2 regions of the Cytobacillus sp. SAFR-174 genome follow, and region 1 is predicted to be linked to the other one. Evidence: riboswitches for the same ligand, from Rfam matches in the RefSeq annotation. Region 1 holds a riboswitch; the other holds the start of a gene.

Region 1 (15,205 bases):
TTGCGAACAGTTGATACTCATGTGAAGCGTTTGCGTGAAAAACTGAATAAAGTTTCTGAGCAGGCTGCCAGAATGATTGTCACCGTTTGGGGAGTGGGCTACAAGTTTGAGGTTATTAATGAATGATGCTCTTTAGGAGTGTTGCCGGAAAGCTTTGGGGCACAATTCTTTTATTAGTTTCCTTTGTACTGCTTATTTTAACAGTCATGCTGCTGGAATTCTTTGAGAATTACCATATAAATGAAACAGAAAAAGGATTATCGAATACTGCCCATAAAATAACCAGAATTTTAAAAGAACATAATCGTGATGTCGGTTTGGAAATTTCCTGGGAGCTTGTCGATGATGTTACAAAAGTAGTTATTATTAACTCGCCGAAAGAGTACTACTATTCTCCAAACCATACAGATTCATTAAAACTGCCCATTTCCTACCTCACCGAGGAAGATGATTTGAAAGAAGTTCTTGCGAAAGACAAGACTGTAAAAAAAGTAACATCCGTTAATCCGGAGTATACAGACGTATCCGCAGATGACGACAGCAAAATTCTTATCATTGGAGTCCCGCTTGAAGGTGACGGCAGCAATGGAGCCGTTTTTATTTATCAGTCCATTGAGGTAATGCACGAAACATTGCGTTCAACCACAAAGTTTATTTTGCTGGCTGCGGGAGTTGCCATCATTTTAACAACCATCTTTGCTTTTTTCTTATCGACAAGAATCAATGCTCCACTGAGAAAAATGAAAGAAGCTGCCTTTGAGGTAGCAAGAGGTAAATTTGATACGAAAGTTCCGATTCTGACTAATGATGAGGTTGGCGAATTAGCCATGGCTTTTAATCAAATGGGCAGACAGCTGAAATTTAATATGAATGCCTTAAGCCAGGAAAAAGAACAGCTGGCAAGCATTTTAAGCGGGATGGCTGATGGGGTAATCACCTTCAACCGGGATGGAACGATACTGATTACGAATCCTCCTGCAGAGCGTTTTCTGCAAAGCTGGTTTTATGAGCTGGATGACATCGAGAATAATACGGAGGAAGTTCCTTCCAAAGTAATGGAGCTCTTCCAGCTTGCTGTTAATACGGAGAAGGAACAGATTGGTGAAATCCCAATACAGGGCCGTTCATGGGTGATAATCGTTAGCCCTCTTTATAATAAAAAATATATTAGGGGAGCGGTTGCAGTTATCAGGGATATGACAGAGGAGCGTAAGCTTGATAAGCTCCGCAACGATTTTATAGCTAATGTTTCTCATGAATTAAGGACGCCAATTTCTATGATGCAAGGATATAGTGAAGCGATCGTCGATGATATTGCGGGAACGGATGAAGAGAAAAAAGAGATGGCAAGTGTCATTTATGATGAATCCCTGAGAATGGGCCGGCTTGTGAACGAATTGCTTGATCTTGCCAGAATGGAAGCTGGGCATATTCAGCTGACAATGGAAGAAACTGATGTAAACTCCTTTCTGCAAAGAATCACCAGAAAATTCCAGGGACTCGCAAAAGAGAAGGAAATTAACCTGGAACATGATTTGCAAAGCGAAAATTTATCTATTCAATTGGATCCGGACAGAATAGAACAGGTTATGACCAATCTGATTGATAATGCCATCCGGCATACCCCCCATAACGGAGAGGTTAAAGTTATCGAACGGAGTGATGAACGGGGACTGCTTATCGAAGTGAAAGACTCTGGCTCGGGAATCCCCGAAGAAGACCTGCCCTTTGTATTTGAGCGTTTTTACAAAGCTGACAAAGCAAGGACAAGGGGCCGCTCCGGAACTGGCCTTGGACTCGCAATTGCAAAAAATATTATTGAAGCTCATAAAGGTCATATTACGGTTCAAAGTAAGACCGGACATGGTACGACATTTTCAATATTTATCCCTCGAAATGACGGATAAAGACGGGAATTGTGGCGATTGTTCTTGATACACGGGAAACAATTAATCATAGGCTGGGGAAGGAGATGCAAGAATTTCCTTCCCTTTCTTTTTGAATTATAATGAAAAGGCATTGGCCGTTCGTATCTGAAGGCAGGGAGTAATCCCCCGCCCAAACAGGCTCTTGCGTTTTTCTGCACAATAATAATATAGTTAAACTGTAACTTTTTTTAGAGAGAGAACGACTATTTTATTGAACGGGGAGGGGAATTCATGGACTCCGTTTTTGATGAACTTTATAAAAAATACCATCAGGACGTTTTTCAATTTCTTTTTTATATGGTCAAAAACAAGGAACTGGCTGAGGATTTAGTCCAGGAAGTCTATATAAGAGTGTTAAAGTCATATGAAAGATTTGAAGGGAAAAGCAGCGAAAAAACCTGGCTCTTTTCAATTGCGCGGAATGTTGCCATTGATTCCTTTCGCAAGCAAAAGGGCTGGAAACAAAAGATTATGGAGAAATTTGACTGGTCAACTCAGCAGGTAAAGGATGAACACCCCTTGCCTGATGAAATTGCTGTTCAACGGGAAGAAATCCAGATGATCTATCGCTGTCTTGATTTATGCACCATTGACCAGAGGCTAGTCATTATTATGAGATATATACATGAACTCACCATTACAGAAACAGCTGATTCACTTGGCTGGACTGAAAGTAAGGTAAAGACAACGCAGCACCGTGCGTTAAAGGTGTTGAAAAATCATATGGAACATTTTAAGGCAAAGGAGGGAATGGATAATGAAGGAATCAAAATGGAGCGATGAGCAGCTTCAGGAATTGCTGAGCCAGATGCCAAAGATTAAAGATAGTCGAGACCCAAGAGAAATTTATCAAACCATACAAATCAAGATGGGCAAACAAAAGAAAAGAACATGGATCATGCCTGCTGCAGCAGCGGCTGCTGCCTTGCTCCTGCTTTTCATTCTTGCCCCGAACCTTATGAATTGGCAGGAGTCTGCTGATAAACAAGTCGAAATTAAATCAGATCAGACACAATCATCTGAAAAAATAACAGATGACAATTACAGTATATCGGAAGCCAAAGACGAAGACTTGGATCCGGAACCTCTTGCTAAAGATGAAGATCCACAAGAGGATCATGCGCAGCTTTCCGGTGACCCGGAAAAAGACTCAAGCGATGATATAAGCATGAAGTCTGTTTCATCCGTAGCAAGCCCTACTGCCGTATATGAAGAAGATTTGGCAGGAAAAGAAGTCCTGACCTATGCAATTCCGGATAAGGAGGCTCAAAATATTGTACCAGTCAGCGTTCTGGTTGATGATGACCCGGCCAGGACGAAATTTGCTTTGTTTGAAGACACGATGAGCAAACTTACTGAAGATGCTTGGGGTTTAGATGATTACTATCCTTTAAAAGCAAATTTAACTCACGACCAGGAAAATAATATCCTGACAGTTGATGTGCCGGCGGATCACCCATATAGTTTTTCCTCCTCCTCAGAGTTACTTTTAGAGAAGGTTTTGGCGAATATAATGAACAATCTGGATATAGAAAAGATTGACCTCAGAACGGAAGGGAAAGTCGGCATTGAGTTCGGCCATTATGGATATAGAGACGAATTTATCCCGGAAAATAGCAATGGTAACTTAATTTATTATTTCTTATATCCTAATGGTGCAGATTCAACACCATTCCTGGTGCCGTTAAGAGAAGAGCTCAATTCGGTAAAAGATGCTCTGAAAGCTATGAAACAAAATAGGACTGAAAATAATTTACAGGCATCCATACCGGATGATGTTGATTTTGAAATAGAAGAAATAAAGGATAGCAAACTCATAATCCGTTTTAATAATGAATCAGAAATAATCGATAATGCACCAACACTTCATGCAATCGAAGCAATCCTTCTTACGGCAAAAGACTTTGATTTCGACACGGTCAAATTAGAAAATGCAGATGTTGATAAAATAGGCAAGTTTGATCTTACTGAGGAATTAAAGGTACCTGTAGCAGCTAATAAACGAGATTTGCCAAATTAGAAGACGGCCCTGTGTGGCCGTCTTTTCCATTTTAGGATAAAGTTCCTCCATATCTGCATAAAAACCTTGCTGCTGGAAGAATACTAATCACTGTGCTTTTATGAGCTTTATTGTTAATTGTTCTAAAAGAGTACAAGCTGTCATAGGGTGTAAGAGGGTGCGGAAAGAATGCGCTCGTGCGGATATTTCAGCTGACATCATAGGAGGAAAAGAATGAAGGATTACATAAGGCGTTTCTTTATCGCAGGAATAATGGCTCTTTGTGTGAGTCTGCTATTTCTGGGAGGGAAGCATTCTAAAGCTGCTGAGCCAAAAATTTCTGAGTTGACAGAGCATTGGGTTTGGCCGGCAGATGGTGTAATTACGGACACGTATGGTACAAGAAGTGGTCAGCATAAGGGCATTGATATTGCCGGAGATTCCGGTTCTCCGGTTTATGCCGCTGACGCTGGAATTGTGTCCAGGTCGTATTACTCTCAAACATACGGAAATGTGATATTTATTAAACATAACAATCAAACCGAAACAGTATACGCCCATCTGAATAAACGATTATCTGCTCAAGGTGAAATAGTTTCACTCGGACAGAAAATCGGATTGATGGGAAGCACGGGTGACTCTTCAGGAGTCCATCTTCATTTTGAAATACATGCGCAGGCATGGACACCTGATAAAATAAATGCAGTTGATCCCTCTGTGGCATTTGGCATGGGAGAAGTTGGACAAGCTGTAAATGCTGCGGCAAGAACTGAAAATGCACGTGAAGTTTCAGCCCGGCCGTCTAATTTTAATTCCGGGCAAATAACAAATGATTCCGGTGAAACCTACCATATAGTTAAAACCGGGGAAACAGTATGGACCATCGCTGCACACTATAATCTGCAGCCCGGTGATATTGCCAGTTTAAATAATATTAATCCTGATCGCATTCTTACAGGTCAAAAACTGTTGATAAAACCCGGCAACTTTAGTGAATACACTGTTAAACAAGGTGATACATTAACTTCTATAGCGAAAATGCATGATACAACAGCAGAAGCTATTAAAGAGTTAAACAATGCAAATTCAGATGTTATCAAAATTGGACAAATTCTAATCATTCACAAAAAATAGAATAGAAATGATTGCACCGCTTTACTCCCTTAAAGTATAATAGGTAAAAAACTGGGGGAGTTAGAGTAATGCTTACAGACTATCATAACCATCTTGAAAACGGCACGTTAAGCCTGGACTATTTAAAAAAATTCACAGATGCTGCTGCTCAAAAAGGGATTGAATCTTTTGGGATTTCGGAACATGCATATCATTTCTATCAGACAGCAGATATTCTGCAAAATCCATGGGTAAACGAAAGACGCTTTTATGATATGAAGGACTATGTGAATGTTTTTCAAGAAGCGTGGAGTACTAACATAGATGTGAAAATGTCTATAGAAATGGACTACACGCCGGGCAAGCATGATGAAATGGCAAAGTTTATTAACAGTTACTCATTTGATTATGTAATTGGATCCATTCATTGGGTTGGAGATTTCGGCATAGATTTAGCTGAATTTAGAAAAGAATGGGATAAACGGGATCTTTATGAGGTATACCGGAAGTATTTTGATCAAGTGGTCACACTGGCCCAATCCAATTTATTTGATATTGTAGGCCATCTGGACCTCGTGAAAATCTTTAAATATGTTCCAAAGGACGAAGAATTTTTGCTGGAGCAGTATGATCGTGCAGCCAATGCACTGGCAGAATCCAAGACATGTGTAGAAATCAGCACAGCCGGTCTGCGAAAGCCAGTAGGTGAACTATACCCGGACAAACGGCTCCTGCAAAAATGCTATGAGAAAAAAATCCCGATTGTACTTTCATCTGATGCCCACTTTCCTGAACATGTAGGTGCCGATTTTGATAAGGCAATTGCTCTTGCAAAAGAAGTGGGCTATGAGTCCATCATGACTTTTTCCAAAGGAGAAAGAAAGGAATATCCGCTTGGATAATGCAAAAGGGATGGCAGAGCCGCCCTTTTTTGCATTATCCATAAAAATCTTAATAGGTATGGACATGGATATATATGTTACAAATCCATACAGCTAAACAAATCCCTTCACAGAATAACTTTTTTTCAGTATAATTAATCTGTATAAATAAATACGGTCTATCTTCGGGGCAGGGTGAAATTCCCGACCGGCGGTGATGGGTTAATCTTAACTCTAAGCCCGCGAGCCTGAGAGAAGCGTTTTGGTCGAAAAACGCTTTGCATTTAATTGGGCAGGATTTGGTGCGATTCCAAAGCCGACAGTACAGTCTGGATGGGAGAAGATGGAGGTTCTGCAGACGTTCAAAAAATGCAGGTTTTGAACGTTATTAAGCGTGCCTTCGCAACTCTCCCTCAAGTTATTTTAGCTTGAGGGTTATTTATTGCGAAGATATTTGCTTAGCCGAACCTTTCTTCTATAGGAGAGATAGTCCTAAAAAGGAGAGAGGAACTTGAAAAAACTTAATATCAAATCAATGGTTGCCATCGGAATGCTAAGCAGCATCTCTTATGTATTAATGCTGCTCAATTTTCCAATTCCGCCGTTTCCGCAATTTTTGATGATTGACTTCAGCGATATTCCTGCATTGATCGCAGCGTTAATCTTTGGTCCGGCGGCAGGAATTTTAGTGGAGCTTATTAAAAATATTCTTGATTACTTCATGACAGGAAGTGCAACAGGTGTACCTGTCGGACACATTGCAAACTTTGTGGCAGGCATTTTGTTCGTCTTGCCTACTTATTATGTATACAGCAAACTGAAGACCAAAAAGGGCATGACGTTTGGGCTCGTAATCGGCACCATGGTGATGGCTGTTATTATGAGTGTGCTTAATTACCTTGTCATTCTGCCGGCATATACATTCTTCCTGAATTTCCCGGCAATGTCAGCGCCTGAAATGAGAACAATGATTGTGACCGGGATTTTGCCATTCAATATTTTAAAAGGACTTATTATTTCAATTGTTTTCATGCTCATTTTTACACGCATGAGAACCTGGGTAGAAAAGCAGGCTGTATTAAAAAGTGCAGCATAATGAATATATAAATTTAAAGCAGCGGCAAATGTTCCGCTGCTTTTTCAATTTGAAAGCCTAAAAAAACTCCCTTTCTAGTTGAAAGGGAGCAGTAGCTTAACAAAGATTAGAGTATGGCTGAGGGATTATTCGTATTTAAGCGGATCGCCATCAAAAGCGTCATCAGCAACTTTGATTGAATCGGTTGGGCAGCCTTCGAATGCATCCATCATATCGTCAATCAATACATCTGGAATCTCAACAATACCCTGGTTATCATCAAGGGTAACAAATGCGATGCCTTCATCATCGTAATCATAAATGTCCGGTGCAGCTGCGCCGCAAGCTCCACATGCAATGCATGTTTCTTTGTCAACAATTGTATACTTTGCCATGAAAAAAACCTCCCAAGAATTAAACAATTAATCTCCCATCAAGATGATGGTAACACATTCCTCACATCCTATTGTAAAACTGTATGTTCAACTTTTCAATAGAAAATGTATTGAGAATGCTTATCACATAAGGGTTTAGGCATAATTTACCCTGTTAGAAATAATTAAAACGGCCTGCCGATTTTTTTCATGATAAAATAGAAGTAAGAAAAAGAAGGTAATGAAAAAATAAAAAATCTTAAGCCGTAAGGTGAACATAATGCAAAGACCTTATTTGAAATCTGTAATAATGTACTGTGTTAACGAGTTGCAGGGACAAAGAACTATATATTCCATTTTACATTTGCTCAATGGAAAAAAGTCTTCCCAGACCATCCAAGATGCTCATCTATTTCAACTAACCCCTTTTTTTCGTACATTTGGAAATTTAAGCAGGGGAGTACTGGATCATCTTGCAGAAGAAATCCTAAGCAGCAGGTGGATGACTGCAATTGATGAAAAGCATTACATTTTAACTGCAGAAGGGAAGAAAGAGCTCGAAAGATCTCTTTTAGAATGTCCAATACCTTCATCATTAAACGGATGGCTGTATCTTAGTACAAGTGAATTGTTTTGGGAGAGGATTACGCTTTTAATTCAGGTAATATCCCACTTAAATAATAACAATGTAAAATACCTTCCTATCCAAAGAAAAAGAGATATTCATGAATGGCTGAAAGACTTTCTGAGAACATCTGGATTTGCCCGCGATGAAGTTGGGGTTATGCTGTACAGGGAACTTGGCCAGTGCCTCGAAGAGCTGAATGATATTAATCCTGCTGTGCTGACATTGAGGCTGACAGGCTATAACCGTATTGGCCTCACAGCTGTTCAGGCTTCTGAACAGCTTGGAATCAGCCAGGATTATTACCACCATCAGTTCCTTGGAGCTATTCATCATATACTGGCAAGCGCAAGAGATAATTCTGCCGAATATCCGCTAATCAATAAGATCTTGAGCGATGCAGGAAATGAAGTTCAGCTAACATTGTCTGCCCAAAAGACTTACACAATGTTAAAACAGGGACTGGATTTGGATGATATAGCTAAAATGAGAAGATTGAAAAAAAGTACTATTGAGGATCATGTTGTGGAAGTAGCATTAAACGACAGCCGGTTTAATATCACACGTTATGTCTCAGAGGAAAAACAGAAGCTGATCCTTCATGCAGCTAATCGTGCTGATTCAATGCAATTAAAGCAAATACGTCAAATAGTGCCTGAATCCGATTATTTTGAAATCAGATTAGTAATGGCAAAGCTTGGAGAGGGACAATGAGATTGGACGAACTTTTGGAAAGAAAATTTGGATACTCTGCCTTCAGACCTGGACAAAAGGAAATTATTGAATCTGTGCTCGCAGGAAGGAATACTGTTGCCATGCTGCCTACAGGTACAGGAAAATCCCTTTGTTATCAGCTGCCGGGATATATGATTGAAGGCCAGGTGATTATAATTTCTCCTTTGCTGTCCCTGATGCAGGATCAGGCAGAACAGCTTATGATGAATGGGGAAAAAAAGGTGATAGCATTCAATTCTTTTCTATCCCGTTCTGAAAAAAAACAGGCATTAACTAATCTGAATCAGTATAAGTTTATCTTTATTTCACCCGAAATGCTCTATTATGAATCAATACAATCTCAGTTGAAAAAATTGCGCATCGCTTTATTTGTTGTTGATGAAGCTCATTGTATCTCCCAATGGGGATATGATTTCAGGCCAGATTATTTAAAGCTTGGCGAAGTGAGACAAAAGATAGGGAACCCGGTTACGCTTGCTTTAACTGCCACAGCTACGCATGAGGTTAAAGCAGATATAAAAAAGTCACTCGGCATTCTTGACTGCAGCGAATTTATTTATTCGGTTGACCGTCCTAATATAGCGCTAACTGTAGAAAAAGCAGAAAATTTCCGTGTGAAAACAAAGAGGCTTGTGGAGCTTGCTGAGAGCCTTGAGGGTCCTGGCATAATATATTTTTCCAGCAAAAAAATGGCTGAACAAACAGCCGATATGCTTAGGGGAAATGGAGCTAAAAGAGTGATGGCTTATCATGGGGGAATGGACCAGGAAAGCCGCATCCTTGTGCAGCAGCAGTTTATCCATGGGCAGCTCGATCTTATTTGCGCTACAAGCGCCTTTGGCATGGGCATCAATAAAGATAATATCCGGTATGTGATACACTTTCATATGCCTCTTCAGATTGAATCTTATTTGCAGGAAATTGGGCGGGCAGGAAGGGATGGAAAACAAAGTATAGCTATTATGCTCTATACACCAGGTGATGAGCAGCTTCCCATACAAATTGCAGAAAATGAATTTCCTGACAAGTCTCAAATTGATTGGATCAGCAGCTGGATGGAAGAAAACCCGAATGCGATCACGAATGTCAGTGCTTATGAAGAACAAATTAAACAGCGTTCCGGTTTAACAGAAATTCAGTGGAGAATATTTAATGACTTTTTTGAACGGAAAGCCAAATCCGGACTGGGGTATAAAAGGATTCTGCAGGAAATGAATGCGTACTGCGAAGGCAGAATCAAATTGAAAAGAAATAGCATTGAGGAAGTGTATAGGTGGATACACACAAAAAACTGCCGGAGAGAAAATATACTTTCCTTTTTTGATGAGGAAAAAAATACCCCGGTCCAATACTGCTGTGATATATGCGGTTTGCAATTTGATGAATTCATAAGAAACACAAAATCAGATAATCAGGATAGTATGCTTTATGATTGGAAAAATCATTTAGAATATCTCCTGATTCCAAGTGAGTGAACCGAGTTGAAGAAAAAATACGAGGACGTCATTAAGGAATTAACTGACAAGGAACTATTATTCCATCTTTATCTTACTCAGGTGCTTATTTTAGCCATTGCTTTCATCCTTAGTATTATATTATTTAACAGCTTTGAGGAATTCCAGGCTCTTTTTGTACTTGATGATATTAATATTCTTGTCATTGGGGCAGCGGCAGGATTGGCTGTTGTCCTGATTGATATTGTTTTGATGAAGCTCCTCCCTGAGGAAATGTATGATGATGGAGGGTTAAATAAGAAAATCTTTCAAAACCGCCATATTCTTCATATTGCTTTTATTGCAGCAGTGGTGGCAATAAGCGAAGAACTTCTGTTCAGAGGTGTCATTCAGACCCATTTTGGACTTGCAATCTCCAGTCTTATTTTTGCACTTGTTCATTATCGATATCTTTTTAATTGGTTTTTGTTTGTAAATATTATTACATTAAGCTTTTTTATAGGTTATATTTATCATATATCCAATAATTTGCTTGTTACGATTGTTATGCATTTTCTGATTGATTTTCTTCTGGGTATCCTGATTCGAAAACGGTACCTGAAAAAATCAAAAGAGGAAAAGGCAATGAACAATAGCTAACAGCAGCGTCAAATAAACTTCTTATGATTTTATTTACAGGAAGGGATGAAACATGAATAAAGAAGACCCATATAGAGATCAGGCTGAAAGACTCCGCAAGAGGATTGACAGAAAACAGGAAACGGGAGACAGCGGGCAAAAATCCGCTTTGCCGCCGCGGAGCCGTATACATCAGGAAAAAAGAAAAAAAAATAAATGGAGAGTTAAATACCCTGTTATTCGTTTGCTGGCTTTATTTTTTATCCTTCTCCCGATTACCATTTTCAGCATTTATCAATATGTAAGCAGTGATAAAAGCACCAATACCGGGTTAAATGCAGAATCTGAAGAAATTGGTTCTGAAACGGTCGTTTTTGCCACAAATGATGATGATGAAGGGACAACCATTGAAGTAAGAGAAGAGCGGGAAACTGAGAAAACTGAAGCTGAGAAACCTGAAAAAGCTAAAGAGTCACATGAAAAAGAAGCTGCCAGCGACCAGCAGGAAAAACAGACTTCTCAAAAGCCTGATGAAGAAGATAAAGGTTCTGAATCCGCTTCCGAAAAGCAGGCCAGGCAAACAGCTTCTGAAAGTACAGACCCGTCGAAAACTGCCGGGACACAGGAAGAATTAAAAAAGGAAGTCAAAGTTGTCTACCATACGGTTAAACCAAAGGAAACAATCTTTCGAATTGCCATGACCTATTATAAATCCCAATCCGGAATTGAAATAATAAAGAAAGCCAACAATTTGCCGTCAAATGAAATACAAACGGGCCAGGTATTAAAAATTCCTCTTGAGCAATAAAAGAGTCTATGACCAAATGCTGTCTTCTCTCCCAGTCATAGAATAATGTACAAGCTCATACATTTATTATGAAAGGGAGGGAGCGTTTTTGGAATCGCCGATTAGAATGCTTGACGAACGTACAGACCAGGCAACAAGAAAAATGCTTGAGAAAGTTGTGGAGAGAAAACAAAAGTTTGATCGATTCAAGTCCTGGCATTTAATTGCCATGTGGGCGACCGTTTTTATATCCTTTTTATTCTTTTTTTACCTTTATAAAAGTGTTATGCAGCCTTACTCTTACTCGTTTGCATCGATGTTTTCGGCTTTTGTCAAACAGTCTGCTAATTTCTATTTACTAGTTTTTACGGTTGGCGTTTATGGGTTTATGAATCTTTTGAGAGAAAAAAGAGATAAAGCAGAAAAAGAATTTCATGCACTAAGGTGTGAAATAATTGATAAGAGCAAAGATCTCTGGAAAAAAGAAGATGAATGGAAAAATCGCCATAACGTTTTCGAAATGATGAAAAAAAATTATGATATAAACCTTTATCATGAGAACAAATGAAAAAAGAAGCAGCCTGCCTGCTTCTTTTTGTTAAGTATTTAGAAGAATTTCTTTTTATCCCGTTCTTCCTTTAGAATCTCAACGGCTTCTCTGAAGCGCTGGGAATGGATGATCTCTCTTTCTCTTAAAAACCGGAGTCCGTCATTTAGATCCGGATCATCACTCATATTTATAATCCACTGATAGGTTGCCCTTGCTTTCTCTTCTGCGGCGATATCTTCGTATAAATCTGCTATTGGATCGCCTTTTGCCTGGATATAAGAAGCCGTCCAAGGCACACCTGCAGCATTATGATAAAACAGAGCATTATCATGGTTAGCATAATGGGCATCCAGGCCTGCAGCCTTCATTTGATCAGGCGTTGCATCCTTCGTTAATTTGTAAATCATTGTAGCAATCATTTCCAAATGTGCAAACTCCTCTGTTCCAATATCTGTAAGAAGTCCGATGACTTTATCCGGAATAGTATATCGCTGATTCAAATATCTTAGTGCGGCCGCAAGTTCACCGTCCGCACCCCCATATTGCTCTATTAGATACTTTGCCAGTTTAGGATTGCAAGTGCTTACCTTCACCGGATATTGCAGTTTTTTTTCATAAACCCACATTTTTTTCTCAGCCTCCTTTGGAAGTCCGTTAGTAAGCCTTGAGCGCCTTCCTATGAAGAAGGCGCCTGAAAATCAAATTATACCTGCCATGGCCACGGGGGATCATCCCAATTCCATGGCTGTCCCGAATAACTGTGGCCAAATTGCATTAATGGACCATATTTGCTTTCGATGGCATTTCTCAGTTTTTTCCGTTCTTTTGCATAATGGTTGAATTGCTTAATGGCTTCTGTATCATTATTGTGAGTATCAAGGTATAAAGTCAGCTCAACAAGAACAAAGTCTACAGCCTGAAGCTGTTCAAGAAGCTGGTAGTAATCTGCGGGTAATTGTTTCATTATTGCTGTCCCTCCCTGGCTTTTTCATAGGGACTGTACCATGGATCATAGAAAGCCTTCCACAGAGTTCCTGTTTTTAAGGCCTGCATGGGTGTAAATTGTTCCAGTCCTGGCGGCTGAAAACCCATATAAAGGTTTGGAGGTGTGGAATAAGTTTTGACCTTTATAGGAGTGCAGGGGTCAAAGGGGCTAACATATGGGTGCCAGGTCTTACGGAGTGTATTCATCATAATCCCTCCTTTTTATGCGTCATTGAAACTTATGAGAAACACAGTGTTTTTATGATCGTTTACTCCAATAAAAAGAGGGAAAAGTTGAATAAATGGCGAAATATATGTTAGGTCTAATTAATATTACTCTTGAGGTGATGGCAATGTTTGTGAAAAGTATTATGATTCCTAAACATAACTGTAAAACGATCAGACAAGATGAAGCATTGAAAGATGCTCTGGATTTGCTTGAGGATAACCAGATCGATGGACTTCCTGTGTTGGATGGCGATCAATATGCCGGCATAATTACCAGATATGGAATATATGAGAACTTCTTTTTGTCAGGAAAATCAAAGGAAGAGTTTCTTGGAGGAACACTCGTAAAAGATATTGCCACACATCAGGAGCAATATTTGCAGGGAAATGAAATCTTTGAAAAAACACTTCTGGATTTAAAGGATTTTCCTTTACTTGCTGTTTTGGGCGAAAATCGTAAATTTCTTGGCATCGTTACCCGCTTTGATGTTCTTGCTCAATTTCAATCTGCTTTCGGGACGAATAAACCCGGTGTCAGGATTGCGTTTACCTCTGTGGAAGCGGAAGGGCGAATCGCCCGTTTGGCCGAAATCGCCCATTATTTCCATGAACACATCATATCCCTTGTTACTTTTGATGAAACAGACAAGCTGGTTCGCCGCATCGTGATGAAAGTGGAGAAAAATGATAATATGGATAAGTTCATCAGCCGGCTTGAAAAATCCGGTTTCCGTGTTCTGGATATTACAGAAGATTAATGCATATATAGTCAACAAAAAAAATCCTTCTCATACACTCTGTATGGGAGGGATTTTTATTGTTTATTATTTTGCTGAAGCTGGTGACAGGCTTTATTGGCGGCATTTTATATATTAAATTTTTTCCGGTGTCTATTCCCATGGGCATTTCAGATATGATTGTTATTTTTGTGCTCGAGCCGGCAGGCTTTGTCCTGGGAATGACTTTTTTTCTTATCTCCTTTATAGCCAACGCAGAAATCATTAGGATGATCATCGAATGGACTGCCGGAGTTTTTAAAAATATCAAGTCATTGAAAGAAAGGAATGCTTTGTTTGGGGCTGTTGTGATCTTATTGCTGATGGTATGCTTTTTTACTTTGTCAGTCCTTTCGCCATGGGAAGCGTTTGCCCTTTTCTGTTTTTCAGCAATCTATGGTATTATTTCTTTAGATTTCAAGAAAATCAATTTTGCTGGTGATTGAGTAAAGGCGATTGATGGCAGGAGGATTTATGATATACTTAATAGCTTTAGCCTTAATTGGCGGTGCAGGTTTACTATTGTTTATGCTTAGGGAGGCTTTTGCAGATAGAATTATATATAAAGAGCTTTCTTTTCCTGAATTTCCTGAAAGCTTTGGTGAAATAAAGCTTTTTTTTATTTCTGATATTCATAAGAGGACAGTATCAGAAACCATAATCGGGAAGATAAAAGAGAAGAAGCCTGATCTGGTGATTATCGGCGGCGATCTCTTGGAAAAAGGAGTTCCTTTTGATAGAGTAAAGAAAAACCTGCTGAGTTTGAAGGAATGCGGGCCTGTCTATTTCGTGTGGGGGAATAATGATTATGAAGTGGATTACCATCAGCTCGACGCCCTCCTCCTCGAATGCGGAGTGAAAATTCTTGATAACACTGCCCTCTCCTTTGAATCATCGGAAGGTGAGCGTTTTATTCTGCTGGGAACAGATGATCTCAGCAAAGAGAGGCATCGGCTCGACCTTGCACTTAAGGATGCAGGCTCTGATGGTTTTCGGGTTCTTGTCAGCCATGATCCAAGAATCATTAATAGTATAGAAAAAGAACAAAATATTCACCTTGTCTTAAGCGGGCATACGC
Region 2 (15,205 bases), on a different contig from region 1:
TTTAAAAAACAGGCTTTTAACCGTTATCCGCTACCCCCATGGGATTTTTGGCGAACCCTTCTACCAGAAAAATTGCCCGGAATACGCACCAGGCTTTGTAGAAACCGAAATGTCAGAAGGTATTGATTATATAGTCTGCAATCATTTAAAAACACTGTTGTGGCTTGGCAACCAGCTTGCTTTTGAATTTCATATACCGTTCAAAACGCTGGAAAGCTCCGGACCAAGTGAAATCGTTTTTGATCTGGATCCGCCTTCCCGGGACGCTTTTCCCCTGGCCATTAAAGCCGCTGTTTACATTAAAGAGGTGCTTGATCAGCTGAAATTAATTAGCTTCGTTAAAACATCAGGCAATAAAGGATTGCAGGTTTATATTCCTTTGCCGGAAAATACTTATACCTTTGATGATACACGGCTGTTCACAGAATTCATTGCCCAGTATCTCCTAAACAAAGACCCGGATTCCTTTACAATTGAAAGATTAAAGAAAAACCGGGGCGGGCGGCTTTATGTAGATTATATCCAGCATGCAGAAGGAAAGACGATCATAGCCCCCTATTCACCAAGAGGAAATGAAGCGGCTACGGTTGCCGCTCCGCTGTTTTGGGAGGAAGTTGGCGAAAAGCTGTCCATGGAAAGATTTCAAATAACCAATATGATCAAAAGAATCAACAGCGATGGCGATCCTTTTAACACGTATTTTCAAACAAAGGAAATTCAGCCTTTTTCACCAGTGCTGGACTTCTTAAAGCAGAACAATAAAAAAGGATAAGGCCCCATGCCTTATCCTACAACCATTCATTAAGTACTGCCTGAGCATATTCCTGAAGTTTAGCATACTGCTTAATTTCTCCAGTATATTCCTCTTTAGGGGAAAGTGAAAACTCTGCAGGGTTTTCCATGTTGATATCTGCTTCACAGCGGTAAACATAGCTGGCATTTCCAATTAAGTCAATAGATTGCCTGCCGTTCTCTTCATGGACTACACAGCGCACCTTTCCGCCATTATTATATACCTCTACAGGCTCTTCGATTTTATTCAGCCCATTCATGCAAGTGACAAGTGTCGAGGCGGACATGGCCGTACCGCAGGCATTGGTAAACCCGACTCCCCGTTCAAATGTTCGTACATAAATCTGCCCTTGTTTTAATGGCTTCACAAAGCTGACATTTACCCCATCAGGAAAAAACTCATTCGGCCCGTTCAAATATTCGCTGATATCTTTTTGCAGATCAGATGCTATTTGCTCCTTCTCCACAATCGAAATAAAATGGGGATTAGGGACTGCTAAGGCTGTGAAATCCAAATCCTCTGATATTCCGCTGACTTTTTCATTAATGACAGTATCTTTATCGAGAACTAAAGGAAGATCCTTCAGGTCAAATGAAACAGGTGAAATCTCAACCAGGTATGTTGGAATGTCCTCAAAGATGTCTTCTTGCTTTTTCACCTGTAAATCAGCTTTCATGGTCTCTATGATAGCTTCTTTCAGCCCAAGAAGTTCACAAACATAACGGGCAACGCATCTCAATCCATTTCCGCACATTGAGGCTTCAGATCCATCCGGATTAAAAACACGCATCCTGGCATCTGCTTTTTCGCTTTTTAATACGAAAAGAATTCCATCGGAGCCCAGCTCAGTGCTGCGGTCGCATATGGCTCTCGCAAGCTCAGCGCGATTATTTTCTGTAAAATGATACGTATTGGAAATCTCATCTATAATAAAGAAATCATTTCCTGATCCATGACATTTCAATAATTCAATGTTCAATGTAATACCTCCAGACCATTAGTAACTCAACTTATAGATAAGAGTGCCATAAAAGCTTTTATTATTCAATAATTGTTTTCTATATTATATAGACTCGGAGAATATAGTTCTACAAACCTTGCGGCCTTAGTTTGTGATCTTTTCAGGGTTCAGCAGCTGATTGGACCAGGCTAATGCTTCTGCATAGATCCTAAAAATAGTTTTTTCATCAACATTCAGCTTCTCGCACATTTCACTGATGCTGCTCCATTGTGCTTTCTCTACTGCAACAGCAAGATCTAGTATCTCTTTAAGATTATTATTTTCTCCGCGGAGGGCTTCACAAATATTATCCTGCAGGGGAAGCTCATCAAGAATTTGCTTCATCGGGATATTAAGCAATGAATCCATTAATGAAAACATTCCTGTCATAAAATAGCTTGACGAAACGCTTTTTCCCGTTTGAAGTCTGCCAATTTCCTCACACATTTTCGCGCGAGTCATTGATAACCTGATGGTCTCTTCAGCCATCTGAGAATTTTTAACGATATTTTCCCTTACTGCCAGTACATAGATCCATTTTTCAAGTTCTATCAGACCCAGGAGAACGATGGCCTGCCGGATTGAATTTATCTTTTGCTTAGGACGATAAGCCGGTGAGTTTATCAGTCTCAGCAATTTATAAGAAAGTGATATGTCACGTTCTATTAACTCGGTTATGCGGTCAAGACTTGGCTCCTCTTTTGACAGGTTTTGAATCATCTCATAATAGGATTGAAAATATGCCGGTACATCATGTGTAGACATAATAACAGGCTTCGCAAAAAAGTAACCCTGAAAATAATCATATCCCTTGCTTTTGGCTTCCTCGTATTCCTCTCTGGTCTCAACCTTTTCAGCCACTGTTTTTATTTTAAGCTGGTTAACAAGCATTTCTATTTTTTCCCGCATATCCTTTGGGGTGTTAAGAAAATCCACCTTAATGATGTCTGCATATTTCAGCAATTGTCTTGCAAATGGATTGGTTAGATTGAATACATAATCATCCAATGCTATCTGATAGCCAAGCTCCTTTAAATCCCTGCATATCCTGACAAGATCTGCGCTCGGTTCCACCGTTTCAAGGATTTCGACAACAATTTCACGAGGCCTGAAATAAGCAGGCACCCTGAGCTTCAGCAATTTTTCCGTGAAATTTATAAAGCACGGTTTTCCATCAGATAGCTGATCAATACCGATATTTAAAAAACTATTAATAATAACCTCAGCCGTAGCCTGATCTTCGTCTATATCAGGGAATGCATTTACCTGATTATTTCTATAGAGAAGTTCATAAGCGAACACTTCTTCCTTAGAGTTAAAAATCGGCTGTCTTGCTACAAACACTTCCATTGACATACCTCCGAAAACGCCTATTACTATAGACCTATTCTAACTCAGGTTAGTTATTACGCGTGTCGAAACTTGTTGAATATATAGAATTTTTTTATTTTATTTAGAATTTTCCTTTTTTCGCAGTGTATTTTTCTATTAATGTTGTCCGTTTATTTCCGCCCCAATCAACTCAGCAAAGAATATACATAAAGCAGCAAACCTTGCGAAAAACAGTTTTCCACAAAAAGAAAAAGGATGCCCCATATAAAGGCATCCCATTATCTATATTAACTAATCACATGAAAAACAAAGTTGAATAAAAACAAAGCAGCTATTACATATAAAGCAAATGAAACTTCCTTTGCTTTGCCTATCGAAATCTTTAAGATTGGATAAAGAATAAATCCAATGGCAATGCCGTCCGCAATACTGTAAGTGAACGGAATCATGGCAATGATAAAGATAGCCGGAAAGCTTTCGCTCATATCCTTTAAATCAAGATTGCGGATGTTTTGAAGCATCAGTCCGCCAATAATGATCAGAATAGGGGCAATCGCGCTGTTGGGGATCAACTTAATAACAGGAATAAAGAATGCGGATAGCACAAACAGCATCCCGGTTGTAACTGCTGTCAATCCTGTACGTCCCCCGGCAGCCATACTTGCTGCACTTTCAACCGTTGCAACAGTCGGGCTTGTCCCAAAAATACCGGACAATAATGCTGAAACAGAATTTGCCTGAAAAGCACGCTTAAACTGTTCCGGCCTGTTAATAAAACCAACATGACCATGGACTAATCCGATATTTTCAAAAACCAGAACCATTGTCAAAGAAAAAATGGCAATCCAAAAAGTGACGGAAAGCAAGTTATCAAATGACATTGCCCCAAATACTTCCATATAATCAGAGAGTGCGAACGACTTTTCATCAGTCTTCTGCACATCTATCAGCCCAAAAGCCCATGCGATCAGTGTTCCTGCCACAACAGTAATTAAAAAGTTGCCAGGTACGTTCCGCATGAATAAAATGATGGCCAGCAGGAACGTTAAGATGGTTGCAAGCACTTGCGGGTCGCCAAGCTCACCTAAAGCAATAATGGAGTTCGTCCCTTTTTCAACGATACCGCCTTTTTCAAGTCCAATCAGCATCAGGAAAAGCCCCAGTCCCACTGTGATCGCTTCTTTCAGTGAATTTGGAATCGATTCACTTAATGTCTGTGCAAATCGCGAAAAAGCCACGAAAACAAAGATCAGACCGGATATGAATACTACAGCCAATGCTTCCTGCCAGGATAAGCCCATGGACTGGACCATAGTATAGGAGAATAAAGCATTGATTCCCATTCCAGGCACAAGGAGGATCGGTACATTTGCCCAAAACCCCATAATCAAACAGCCGACAACCGATGTTATAATGGTTGCAAAAATAGCTGCTTCCAAAGGTATTCCTGCTTCAGAGAGAATTAGAGAGTTAACTGCAATAATATAAACAATCGTAAAAAAGCCGATTGCCCCAGCCATAACCTCCCTTTTAACAGTTGTTCCATTTGAATTCAGCTGAAAAAGCCGGTTAAACCACTTATTCATAAATACTACCTATCTATTCAATTAGCCCTCTCCCTACCCGCTCTCCCCGCAGATATAAACACGGGTGAGCCACAAGCAGTATTTTATCAAAAAAAATTCATTCTGCCAATAGAAAGGTCAGACGTCTGCTCATATTTATTTTTAAAAAAATCAGCGTGAATTCTCACGCCGATTTGATATGCCGCTCCCTATCTTTCCAACAACCATACTTAATAAGATATGAAACCTTTATTCACCATCTGTTAACTGTCTATACAGATTGCCCATTTCAATAGCTCCAACAGCTGCTTCCCATCCTTTGTTTCCTGCTTTAGTGCCAGCACGCTCAATAGCCTGTTCAATCGTGTCAGTTGTCAGAACTCCGAAAATAACAGGGACACCGCTCTGCAATGCTGTCGCTGATACTCCTTTTGCCACTTCGCCGCTGACATAATCAAAATGTGGAGTAGCTCCGCGGATTACTGTGCCAAGTGTAATAACTGCATCATATTTTCCGGATTGGGATAGCTTTTTAGCTGCAAGCGGGATTTCGAATGCTCCAGGAACCCATACTACTGTCACGTCTTCTTCACTCACTCCATGGCGCTTAAGTGCATCTTCCGCTCCGCTTAAAAGCTTGCCCGTAATGAATTCATTAAAACGCGACACGACAATTGCCATTTTTAATCCTGTTCCTACTAAATGTCCTTCGATTACCTTTTTCATCTCAAATCGCTCCCTTAAAATTGTAATAAATGCCCAAGTTTCGTTTTCTTTGTTTTTAAGTAATTCTCATTTTCAGATTTGGCAGGCATTTGAAGAGGAACCCGTTCGGCTACCTCCAGGCCATAACCTCCTAATCCTGCAATCTTGCGGGGATTATTGGTTAGGAGGCGCATTTTTTTTACCCCCAGATCCCTTAGGATTTGTGCACCTACCCCATAGTCGCGAAGATCGTCCTTAAATCCGAGCTTATGATTTGCCTCAACGGTATCATATCCCTCTTCCTGAAGCTTATAGGCTTTCAATTTATTAATCAGGCCGATGCCGCGTCCTTCCTGTCTCATGTATAAAAGAATTCCCCGGCCTTCTGTCTCAATCTGTGCAAGTGCTGCTTCAAGCTGGGGTCCGCAGTCACAGCGGTTAGACCCGAATACATCTCCGGTCAGGCACTCAGAATGAACACGAAGCAATACGGGTTCATTTTCATCAATTTCTCCTTTTACAAGAGCAACATGGTCTTTTCCATCAACAGTGTTTGTATAGCCTACTGCTTTAAAATCTCCAAATTCTGTTGGAAGCTGAATCTCCACTTCTCTTTTTACAATGGAGTCATGTTTCAGTCGATACTCGATCAATTGCTGAATCGTGATCATTTTTAAGTTAAACTTTTCTGCCACTTTTTCAAGGTCATCTACGCGCGCCATTGTTCCATCATCTTTCATGATTTCACAGATAACCCCGGCAGGTGCAGCACCGGCAAGACGAGCCAGGTCAACTGCCGCTTCAGTATGGCCAGCCCTCCTAAGGACTCCTCCTTTTTTTGCAACTAAAGGAAAAACATGTCCCGGACGGGAGAAATCTGAGGGCTTAGCGTCACCCTCGAGCATTTCTTTTATTGTGAAAGCACGCTCAAAAGCACTTATGCCTGTAGTGCTTTTCACATGATCAATACTGACTGTGAAAGCTGTTCCATGGCTGTCAGTATTGACTTCTGCCATCGGATTCAGTTCCAGTTTTTCAGCCAGCTCCTCAGTGATGGGTGTACAAATCAGGCCTCTTCCTTCTTTGGCCATAAAGTTGATGGTTTCCGGTTTCGCATATTCCGCGATTGCCAGGAAATCCCCTTCATTTTCCCTGTCTTCATCATCACAGACAATGATGACTTTTCCTGCTTTTAAATCTTCCAAAGCCTCATTTATTTCACTGAACATGGTTTATTGCCCCTCCTTTTGCAAATTATAAAAAGCCATTCTCCTTAAGGAATCCTTCTGATATTCCTTCTTTAGGCGGTGTGTTCTCCTGCTGCTGCCTGTTCATGAAGGAATATAGGTATTTGGCAAGCATGTCAAACTCGAGATTGACAATGTCTCCAACTGTTTTGAACCCTAGTACCGTTTCACTCGCTGTGTGGGGAATGATCGAGACGGTAACGGTATTGTCTTCATTGCCGAATACAGTCAGGGAAATCCCATCCACAGCGACAGAACCTTTCATAATAAGCAAATGGCTTAAGGCAGCCGGCACAGATATTTGTATATAAATAGCATTTTCACTCGATGTCTTTTTGAGGATCTGACCTGTACCATCCACATGCCCTGTCACAAAGTGCCCGCCAAAACGGCCATTTGCCGACATCGCCCTTTCCAAATTGACTTTTGTTCGTTCTTTAATGGCTGAAAGCGAAGTACTTTTGAACGTTTCAGGCATGACATCTGCTGAAAATTCATTTTTTGCAAATTCCGTAACCGTGAGACACACGCCATTTACCGAAATGCTGTCCCCCAATTGGACATCTGATAAAACTTTGGAGGCCTGAATCGTCAGTTTCATCGCCTTGCCTTGCTGGACTACTTTTTTTACGGTTCCAAGCTCCTCAATAATTCCTGTAAACATTATTGCCTGGCCTCCCTCAGCGGTTTTGCGGTTATTCGAAGGTCTCCGCCAATCCTTTTGATTTCTGTGAATTCCAGTACAGGGGAGTCTATTACATAGTCGGCACCATCCCCGCCAATAAATGGAATCGCCTTATTGCCTCCAATAATTTTAGGAGCCATATAGAGGATCATCTGCTGAAAGAAACCTTCTTTAATAAATGAAGCATGGATCTCAGACCCGCCTTCAACAAATAAAGTCATGATGTTTCTTTCACCTAAGTTTTTTAATACTTCTTTAATCGGCACTTCATTAGCAGGAAAAGAAAAAACTTCTGTTTTATACTTCCTTATTTCCTCTGCTTTTGTCGAATCTATTTCACAGCCGGTAAAGATGATGGTCTTAACTGACTGATCTCGGATGACATTTGCGTCTGCCGGAATTCTGAGATTTGTATCTAAAACAACTCGAATGGGATTTTTTCCGCCTTGGGGCAGCCTGGCGGTTAAAAGGGGATTATCGTGAATGATCGTATTTACACCTGTAAGTATTGCGTCATGTTCATGCCGTAGACGGTGTACATCCTGCCTGGATTCTGGAGAGGTAATCCATTTGCTGTCACCGGTTTTTGCAGCTGTTTTCCCATCAAACGATGAAGCTGCTTTAATGGTTACGTATGGTGTCTTTGTTTTTATAAAATGGAAAAATGGTTCGTTTAAGGCATCTGCTTCCTCTTTCAATAAACCGGTCACCACGTCAATACCGGCATCCTGCATCCTTTGGATTCCTTTGCCTGACACCAGAGGATTTGGATCGGCAGAAGCAATAAAAACCCTATTAATTCCTGAATTAATAATTAAGTCTGCGCATGGTGGAGTCCTGCCAAAATGGCTGCACGGTTCAAGAGTGACATAAATATCAGCGCCTTTAACCTCATCGCCAGCCGCAGCAATCGCATGGACTTCTGCATGGGGAGTTCCCGCTTTCAGGTGAGCACCCATCCCCAGAATTTCACCATTTTTAACAACAACCGCACCCACCTGCGGGTTAGGACTTGTTTGTCCTTTGGCTGCCGCTGCCAGACTGATGGCTAACTTCATATATTCCTGGTGGTTCAAATTATGTGAGTCCTCCTTCCTTTATAATTTCTCCAAATTAAATATGAAACGGCAAAACCCCGTACACCAGAAGGTGAAACGGGGCAAAAAATCATGACGAAATAAGCGTTTAAAAAATGAAATTTTAAACGCGTTACTATACTCATTCCTTCTCCCATCCAGACTTTCACTGTCGGCTTTGGAATTTCACCAAATCCACCGCTATTATTAAGCACCTATCTCTGCTAATAAAACCGGGTCACGGACTAAGAGGGCATACCCTCATCACCGCCGGTTGGGAATTTCACCCTGCCCCGAAGGAAATCCTATTCTATTAAAAGAATCTTACCATGAATAGCCGGAATATACAAAGAGAATTGGTTATCACAGATTTGAAACTTTTGCTTTAACCAGCCGTATACTTAAAATATAGAAGAAGGAAAGAAAGGGCGGTACTAATGATTGAACCGAAAGAACAGCTTATAAATGAATTAAAGAAATGCGAAGAATGGGAAAAAGACCAAGGTGATTTGTGGTTTTGGGAGAAGCTCGGGAGGCTTCCTTTCAAACTTATTGATAGATTCACACCGGAGTTCATACAAAAAAAGGTTGGAGTGATTCTTGATGAGCTTGGCACGTATATTCAATCAGGAGGAAGATATTTAAGTTCAGCAGCAGCTTTAAAGAATTATTATCCTGGACAGAATATACATACCCTGAAGGATGTAGAAGCCCTGCCTATAGTTAAGATGGATGAAGCCGCGGAAAAGCTAACCTCAAACCGAAAAAGAACCGCTGCATTGCAGGGTGCGGGAACAGGAGTCGGAGGGATTTTCACCCTGACCATTGATATCCCCCTTCTCCTCGGCATTCAATTAAAAACACTGCAGGATATTGCGATTTGCTACGGCTTCGATCCTGCAGATAAAAATGAAAGAATGTTCATCGTCAAAATCCTTCAATTCGTTTCCAGTGATATTGTTGGAAAAAAAGCTATTCTGCAGCAGCTTACCATGTTTGGTTCTAAAGAAGAAGGACCGAAGAGGGAAGTCGTTTCTGAGCTTCAAGGCTGGAGAGAGGTTGTGTTTTCTTACAGGGACCAAATAGGCTGGAAAAAACTATTTCAAATGATTCCTATTGCCGGATTGCTTTTCGGGGCATTCATAAATCGCTCTGCCGTTAATGATATTGCAGAAGCCGGCATTATGCTATACAGAAAAAGGGTAATCGTTAATCGACTTCACCAGGATATGATTGCAGATATAAAACCGGAGAGCTAATAAGGCTCTCCGGTTTGTTTATGGAAGCTTTTTGATTTCCTTCTCCATATATTCTTCATTTAAGGCTCCCAAAACTTTTTCTCTAATAACTCCATCAGAGTCAATAAAATAGCTAGTAGGATAGGCCATAATATTATAATCCGCACCAACAGTGCCTTTTACATCCATAGGGATTGTAAAAGTCAGACCCAGCTCTTTCACGAACTTCTCAGCGTCTCCGTTATTCTTTTCAGTGTTTGTTAGATTTACGGCAAGAATATCGAATTTTTTATCTTTGTACTTTTTATACAGCTTCTCCATATGCGGCATTTCAGCGCGGCATGGAGGACACCAGCTTGCCCAAAAATTCAGAAGTACAGATTTGCCTCTGTAGTCACTGAGTTTCACTGGATTTCCTTCCATATCTGTAAGTTCAAAATCTGGAGCAAGGCTGCCTTTCTCCAAACCAATAGGCAAATCCTCAGGATCATCAATTTTATCGTATTTTTGCATTTGTCCAGCTTGCTCTACTACTCCCTTTTCCTTAAGAATGGTCTTGTCAACAATGAACAGTAAAAGGACAATAACTGCAGCTGCCAGTAAAAACTTTTTCATTCCAACACCTCTAAACTGATTTCCCTATACTTAAGCTGAATTTATCATACTATATGGGGAATGCAGAATCTATAAATGTGCACATGGCTTTAATGATTGCGATAAAGAAACAGTGCCGCAAAAATGGCATAAATTCTGCACTTTTCTTTTGCATCCAGACTAATATTGAAGGATAGGACAGGTGTGTTTGGATCCTTAAAGCGCTTTCCCCACTCAAAGGGCATCCACCCTTTGCGAAGACGTGCAATTCTATTCGATTGATCATCCAAAACCTGCAGATCTGTGTGTAAAAAGGTTTTAGGAAGGGCATACTGCATATCTCCATTCTGAAACAGCAGAGTGTTTCCATCCTTTTTAGATTCGATTATTTCCCTGCAGCGGCCATCTGATGACAAGATTTCGATTCCCTTTTTACGGATGATGATTGATGCCTCAAGATTTTCAGTATGGTCATATATTCCCAGCCTTTTTGGAAAGAATCGGTCAATAAAATAAGGAAGGAACCAGCGAAGCTTCCGCATTTTCATATCTCTGATTTCACCTATCAACATTCCTTCGGGATCAAAAATAACCATTCTGAGAGAAGGAGCCGGCAAAAAAGCGATCAGCACACTTGACTGCTCTAAAAACGATAGTGGGGCTTGTCCTTTATAGTAATAATTACTTGCAGCTGCCTCGGCTGCCCTTTGTTTATTCAGCAGATACATTTGATGACACAAAAAACTATAAATAACAAAAGGGATTAAAATAACAATGAAAATAGCCCCCGGAAATTTGTTAAAGAATAACAATAGAAAGAAAGTTGGGGGCATAAGTGCTGTAAGGCTTGCATTCAAAGAGATGTCAGCTGTTTTCTGGTAATAGTGCTGGATATTCATCAGTAAGTCTCCCCTGCATTATTTAATTCTCTCTATATTCTATTAATCAGGTCCAATAAAAATGAATTATGAGAGGATTTAATTATTGGGAGCTCTTTATAATTCACTCAAAAAATAAAGCTGATGGAAAGTTTCCGCCAGCCTGATTGATAGAATTATTTTAGCGCATTAACTGCATTTTTTTCATTTTATTCAAATTAAGGATACCGGCAATTTTTGTTATACGACATATCCCCGCACCCTGATAGATACGGTTAGAATTGATTGATTCTATCAAATGATTTTCTTGCATCATCATATCCCTGGAGATATAACTTTTCCAATTTTTGAGGATTCCGTTCCATCCGACCCACTGTTAATGGCTCCTGCGGCTGGACGACAAGAACTGTCCCCTTCTTTTCTTCCTGCTCTACATAGCGAAGGGTCTCGTTATAGGTCAGGTACCGTTCTGACAGTGCTTTTTGCAGCCCGGTATAATGGGGATATTTCCTTTTTACCATAAAAGCAAATTTAGATGGCTTTTTGGAATAGCCCCGGTTTCTTGTCAGGATTACTATATTTTTATTGAATCCATCCTGCTGTGCTTTTTTGATTGGTATGGGATCGCTGATTCCTCCATCAAGGAGGACCCTATTATTAAAAGCGACCTCAGGTGCAATAAAAGGCAGGGAACTGGATGCTTTTAAAACCTTCAGCACATCTTTCCCATAGTCTTTTCTATTGAAATAAACAGGCTTTCCTGTATGGCAATCTGTTGTTCCAATTACAAATTCAGACTGGTTTTTATAAAACTCTTCGTAGTGATACGGGACAAGCTTATTCGGTATTTCATCAAAAATAAAATCCATTCCGAAAAACTGACGCGATTTAAAGAAATTCCGCCATGAGATATATCGCGGATCTGTTACATAATCCACGTTTACAATTTTGTTTCTGCCCTTTTGTTTGGACAAATAAGAAGCGGCATTGCATGCCCCTGCAGAAACACCAATAACATAAGGAAAGCTGAGGTCCTGTTCAAGAAAATATTCGAGAACACCTGCTGTATACACTCCACGCATTCCTCCGCCTTCAAGCACCAGGCCCGTTTCACTGATCACCTTTCATCTTCCTTTCTATCTTTTAAAGCCATACTACCAAAATAGCACACTCCGATATACAAATATGCCCAAAAGGAAGGAACTTGCATGAAATCAGGCAAGTTCCCTTCGTTTAAATATCGCAATGGATGCAAGTATGGAAAACGTAATGGCAATTACAGAAACAATGATACTCGGCAATAATTCATCAGGGAAGTTACCGCCCATGATAAAAGTATTTGTATAAGCAGACAGAAGGGCCGGACTCCACTCCAGCAGATGAGAAAGCGAAGTGCTCAATAAAGTTACTATGACTATAATGCCAATTGAGATAAATCCAACTGCCCCAGGCGATTTCACAAAGGTATTGAAGAGGATGACTATAGTGATTATAAGGGTAAGCCAGATACCATAAACAAAGAAGGATTGAAGAAAATCCGCGAAAGGAATAAATTCAAATAATATGCCCACATAGTACCAGGAGAGGAAGTAACCCAGAAAATATGATAACCATATGAGTATCATCAAACTGGTCCACTTAGCTGTTACAAAACCGGCGTACGATACGGGTTTTACCAGGATTAGTTCTGCAACACCGCTTTTCCTTTCACCGGCAATGCTTCCCATTGTAATTAAAACAATAATAAGCACACCAAGCGTATTGAACTGACTAAGACTTGCAGCAAGCGCTTCACCGGCTGAAGGAACAGGAAGCTCGATGACCGCCCCTTCAGGCAGCCCGCCAAGTGAATCAACAATTTGAGGCAAATAATATAAGGTCAGAGGCTCTTTTACAGCTATCAAAATAAAAGTTAACGGCACCCAGATCCATTTGAAGTTTCTGGCCAGCTCGAGCATCTCTTTTTTTAATAATGTTACCCATTGCTTCATTTTTTCACCACCTTCATGAAAACATCCTCAAGGCTCGTTCTGCTGATTTCAAACTTAACCAGCGGCCATTTCTGTTTCGCAATTTCAGCTAGAAATAAATTCCTGGCATCCTCAATATTCTTCACCAAAAAGCTTGCCCTATCTCCATTCACTTCCATTGAAGAAACAGGCGGAAGCAGAGATATCTCTTCAGCATATTCACCAGTATTCGTTTTAAAAACCAGGTCAATCTTAGCCTGCTGATGCCTGGTTCTAAGCTCTGCCAATGTCCCGGATTCAATCAATTCACCACCATGGAGGAATAAAATTTCATCACATATTTCTTCTGCATCATTTAGAATATGGGTGGAAAACAGAATTGTCGTTTCTTTTTTCAGCCTGTTCAACAGCTCCAGCACTTCCCTGCGTCCAAATGGATCAAGCGCTGAAACCGGTTCATCGAGCATGACAAGCTTGGGGCGGTGAATGATCGCCTGAGCAATGCCAAGCCGCTGCTTCATACCTCCTGAGTATTTTCCAATCCGGCGGTTTTTAGCTTCGGATATACCGGTAAGTTTAAGAAGCTCCGCTGCTCTGTCTTTTGCTTCTGCTTTGGGAAGTCCTGCAAGCTGACCTGCGTATTCAAGAAATTCCCTGCCTGTCATCCATTCATAAAAAACAGGAAATTGAGGAAGATAGCCTATTAATCTTCGAAAATCCGCTTTTTCTCCCCCTTCATACACAATCGTGCCGGAATCCGGCTTCACCAGGCCGGCAAGCATCTTAAGTGTAGTTGTTTTTCCTGCTCCATTTGCTCCCAGCAGGGCAATACATTTTCCTTCAGATAATTGAAAATCCAGACCTTTTATTACCTCCTGATCCTTAAACTTCTTTTTAAGATTTGTTATGCTTACAACCGGCATATTCAGCTTCTCCTTCCGAAAATAAAGTAAATGATTGGCCCTAGCAGATTAATAAATAAAATGACGAGAGCCCATACCCATTTCGGGCCATTTGCTTTTTCTATTTTTACGAGATCAATAATCGCAACGGCCATCAATATTAGCTGAATAATGACAATGGGTGCAAGAATTGCCCAGTTAATGCTCTCTAAAATTTCCATTTCGATGTCCTCCCTTATTGTACTGTCATTCATATGACGTTTAAGTACAAAAATCGTTCATAGGGATTTCAACTATTTTTCTAATGAAAAGACACCCCACTATTGGAGTGTCTATAAGTTTAATAGCTGAGATTAATCCATTTCTTTTTCATACACAGCCATCATATTTTTGATTTCGTTTGTTACCTGATCAATAAGTGAGGATGGTGAAAGCACCTTGGCCTGATTACCCCAGTTGAGGAGCCATTTGACAAGTCCATCACTCACAATGGCTTTTGCTGATAAAACGAAATGGTTCTCATCCAGTTTTCTTATGTCTGCATCCCGCCCAAATTTATCAATTATCACGTTGATCAAATCGTTGTGGAATCGGATTTTTATCCACTCTTCAGATCCGGCATACATATGAAAGGTTGAACTCACATACTTGGATACATCAAAGGGTTCATATGCGAATTGTTCTTCCGTTATATGAACATTGCGTAGACGGTCAATCCGATAATGGCGGATTTCTTCTTTGGCAAAATAGTAGGCTATTAAATAATAAAAGTCATTTACCCATGTGAGCGCCAGCGGTTTGACCCTGTATTGCCCTCCATTATGGCTTAAAACAAATTCCTTGTTGAGATTATATCTTCCATATTGAAATGTGACGATTCTCCGCTCGGAAATGGCTTCATGCAAGTCATTGATAGCCAGCCGAACCAGTTTACTTTCACTTTTCACAGAGGAATCGATCAATATTTCATTATGGAGCTTTTTGGCATGATGAATGCTTGTCAGCTTTTTAATTTTCCGGATCAGCTGTCTTGTCTCATCTTTTGTGATGAATCGTGCAGAAGCAACGGCATCAATCAGCATGCGCAATTCATAAAGCTCGAATAGACGGTATTGATGGCTGTAGAACTTTGGCATTCCCTCTTTTTCCTGGTTAATGGTAATATCAAATTTAGCTTCAATCAGATGTTCAATATCGTCTCTCAATGAATTTTTGTTTAA

What was found. Region 1 has a riboswitch for FMN ahead of ACTHRG_RS19525 (ECF transporter S component). Riboswitches for the same ligand answer to the same signal wherever they lie in the genome.
Region 2: linked by a shared signal. The riboswitch ahead of ribD (bifunctional diaminohydroxyphosphoribosylaminopyrimidine deaminase/5-amino-6-(5-phosphoribosylamino)uracil reductase RibD) and the one ahead of ACTHRG_RS19525 (ECF transporter S component) in region 1 are both predicted to bind FMN.

The regions. Positions count from the first base shown of each region.
Region 1 covers NZ_JBQCMZ010000023.1:14,556-29,760, forward strand. Annotated here, with positions in the region: gene ACTHRG_RS19495 (response regulator transcription factor) at 1-126, shown strand, start outside; gene ACTHRG_RS19500 (ATP-binding protein) at 123-1,907, shown strand; gene sigX (RNA polymerase sigma factor SigX) at 2,160-2,711, shown strand; gene ACTHRG_RS19510 (hypothetical protein) at 2,686-3,948, shown strand; gene ACTHRG_RS19515 (M23 family metallopeptidase) at 4,162-5,061, shown strand; gene ACTHRG_RS19520 (histidinol-phosphatase) at 5,130-5,942, shown strand; FMN riboswitch at 6,099-6,270, shown strand; gene ACTHRG_RS19525 (ECF transporter S component) at 6,433-7,017, shown strand; gene ACTHRG_RS19530 (ferredoxin) at 7,143-7,391, opposite strand; gene ACTHRG_RS19535 (helix-turn-helix domain-containing protein) at 7,873-8,709, shown strand; gene ACTHRG_RS19540 (RecQ family ATP-dependent DNA helicase) at 8,706-10,205, shown strand; gene ACTHRG_RS19545 (CPBP family intramembrane glutamic endopeptidase) at 10,212-10,823, shown strand; gene ACTHRG_RS19550 (LysM peptidoglycan-binding domain-containing protein) at 10,876-11,610, shown strand; gene ACTHRG_RS19555 (YpbF family protein) at 11,699-12,157, shown strand; gene cotJC (spore coat protein CotJC) at 12,196-12,765, opposite strand; gene ACTHRG_RS19565 (spore coat protein CotJB) at 12,843-13,103, opposite strand; gene ACTHRG_RS19570 (spore coat associated protein CotJA) at 13,103-13,330, opposite strand; gene ACTHRG_RS19575 (CBS domain-containing protein) at 13,477-14,109, shown strand; gene ACTHRG_RS19580 (hypothetical protein) at 14,169-14,573, shown strand; gene ACTHRG_RS19585 (metallophosphoesterase) at 14,602-15,205, shown strand, end outside.
Region 2 covers NZ_JBQCMZ010000033.1:8,900-24,104, reverse strand. Annotated here, with positions in the region: gene ACTHRG_RS22360 (DNA ligase D) at 1-772, shown strand, start outside; gene dapF (diaminopimelate epimerase) at 789-1,772, opposite strand; gene ACTHRG_RS22350 (EAL and HDOD domain-containing protein) at 1,899-3,143, opposite strand; gene ACTHRG_RS22345 (NCS2 family permease) at 3,413-4,711, opposite strand; gene ribH (6,7-dimethyl-8-ribityllumazine synthase) at 4,940-5,416, opposite strand; gene ACTHRG_RS22335 (bifunctional 3,4-dihydroxy-2-butanone-4-phosphate synthase/GTP cyclohydrolase II) at 5,431-6,624, opposite strand; gene ribE (riboflavin synthase) at 6,650-7,306, opposite strand; gene ribD (bifunctional diaminohydroxyphosphoribosylaminopyrimidine deaminase/5-amino-6-(5-phosphoribosylamino)uracil reductase RibD) at 7,306-8,403, opposite strand; FMN riboswitch at 8,546-8,708, opposite strand; gene ACTHRG_RS22320 (EcsC family protein) at 8,841-9,662, shown strand; gene ACTHRG_RS22315 (TlpA disulfide reductase family protein) at 9,681-10,256, opposite strand; gene ACTHRG_RS22310 (hypothetical protein) at 10,346-11,134, opposite strand; gene ACTHRG_RS22305 (patatin-like phospholipase family protein) at 11,389-12,234, opposite strand; gene ACTHRG_RS22300 (ABC transporter permease) at 12,328-13,104, opposite strand; gene ACTHRG_RS22295 (ABC transporter ATP-binding protein) at 13,101-14,006, opposite strand; gene ACTHRG_RS22290 (PLD nuclease N-terminal domain-containing protein) at 14,009-14,206, opposite strand; gene ACTHRG_RS22285 (helix-turn-helix transcriptional regulator) at 14,339-15,205, opposite strand, start outside.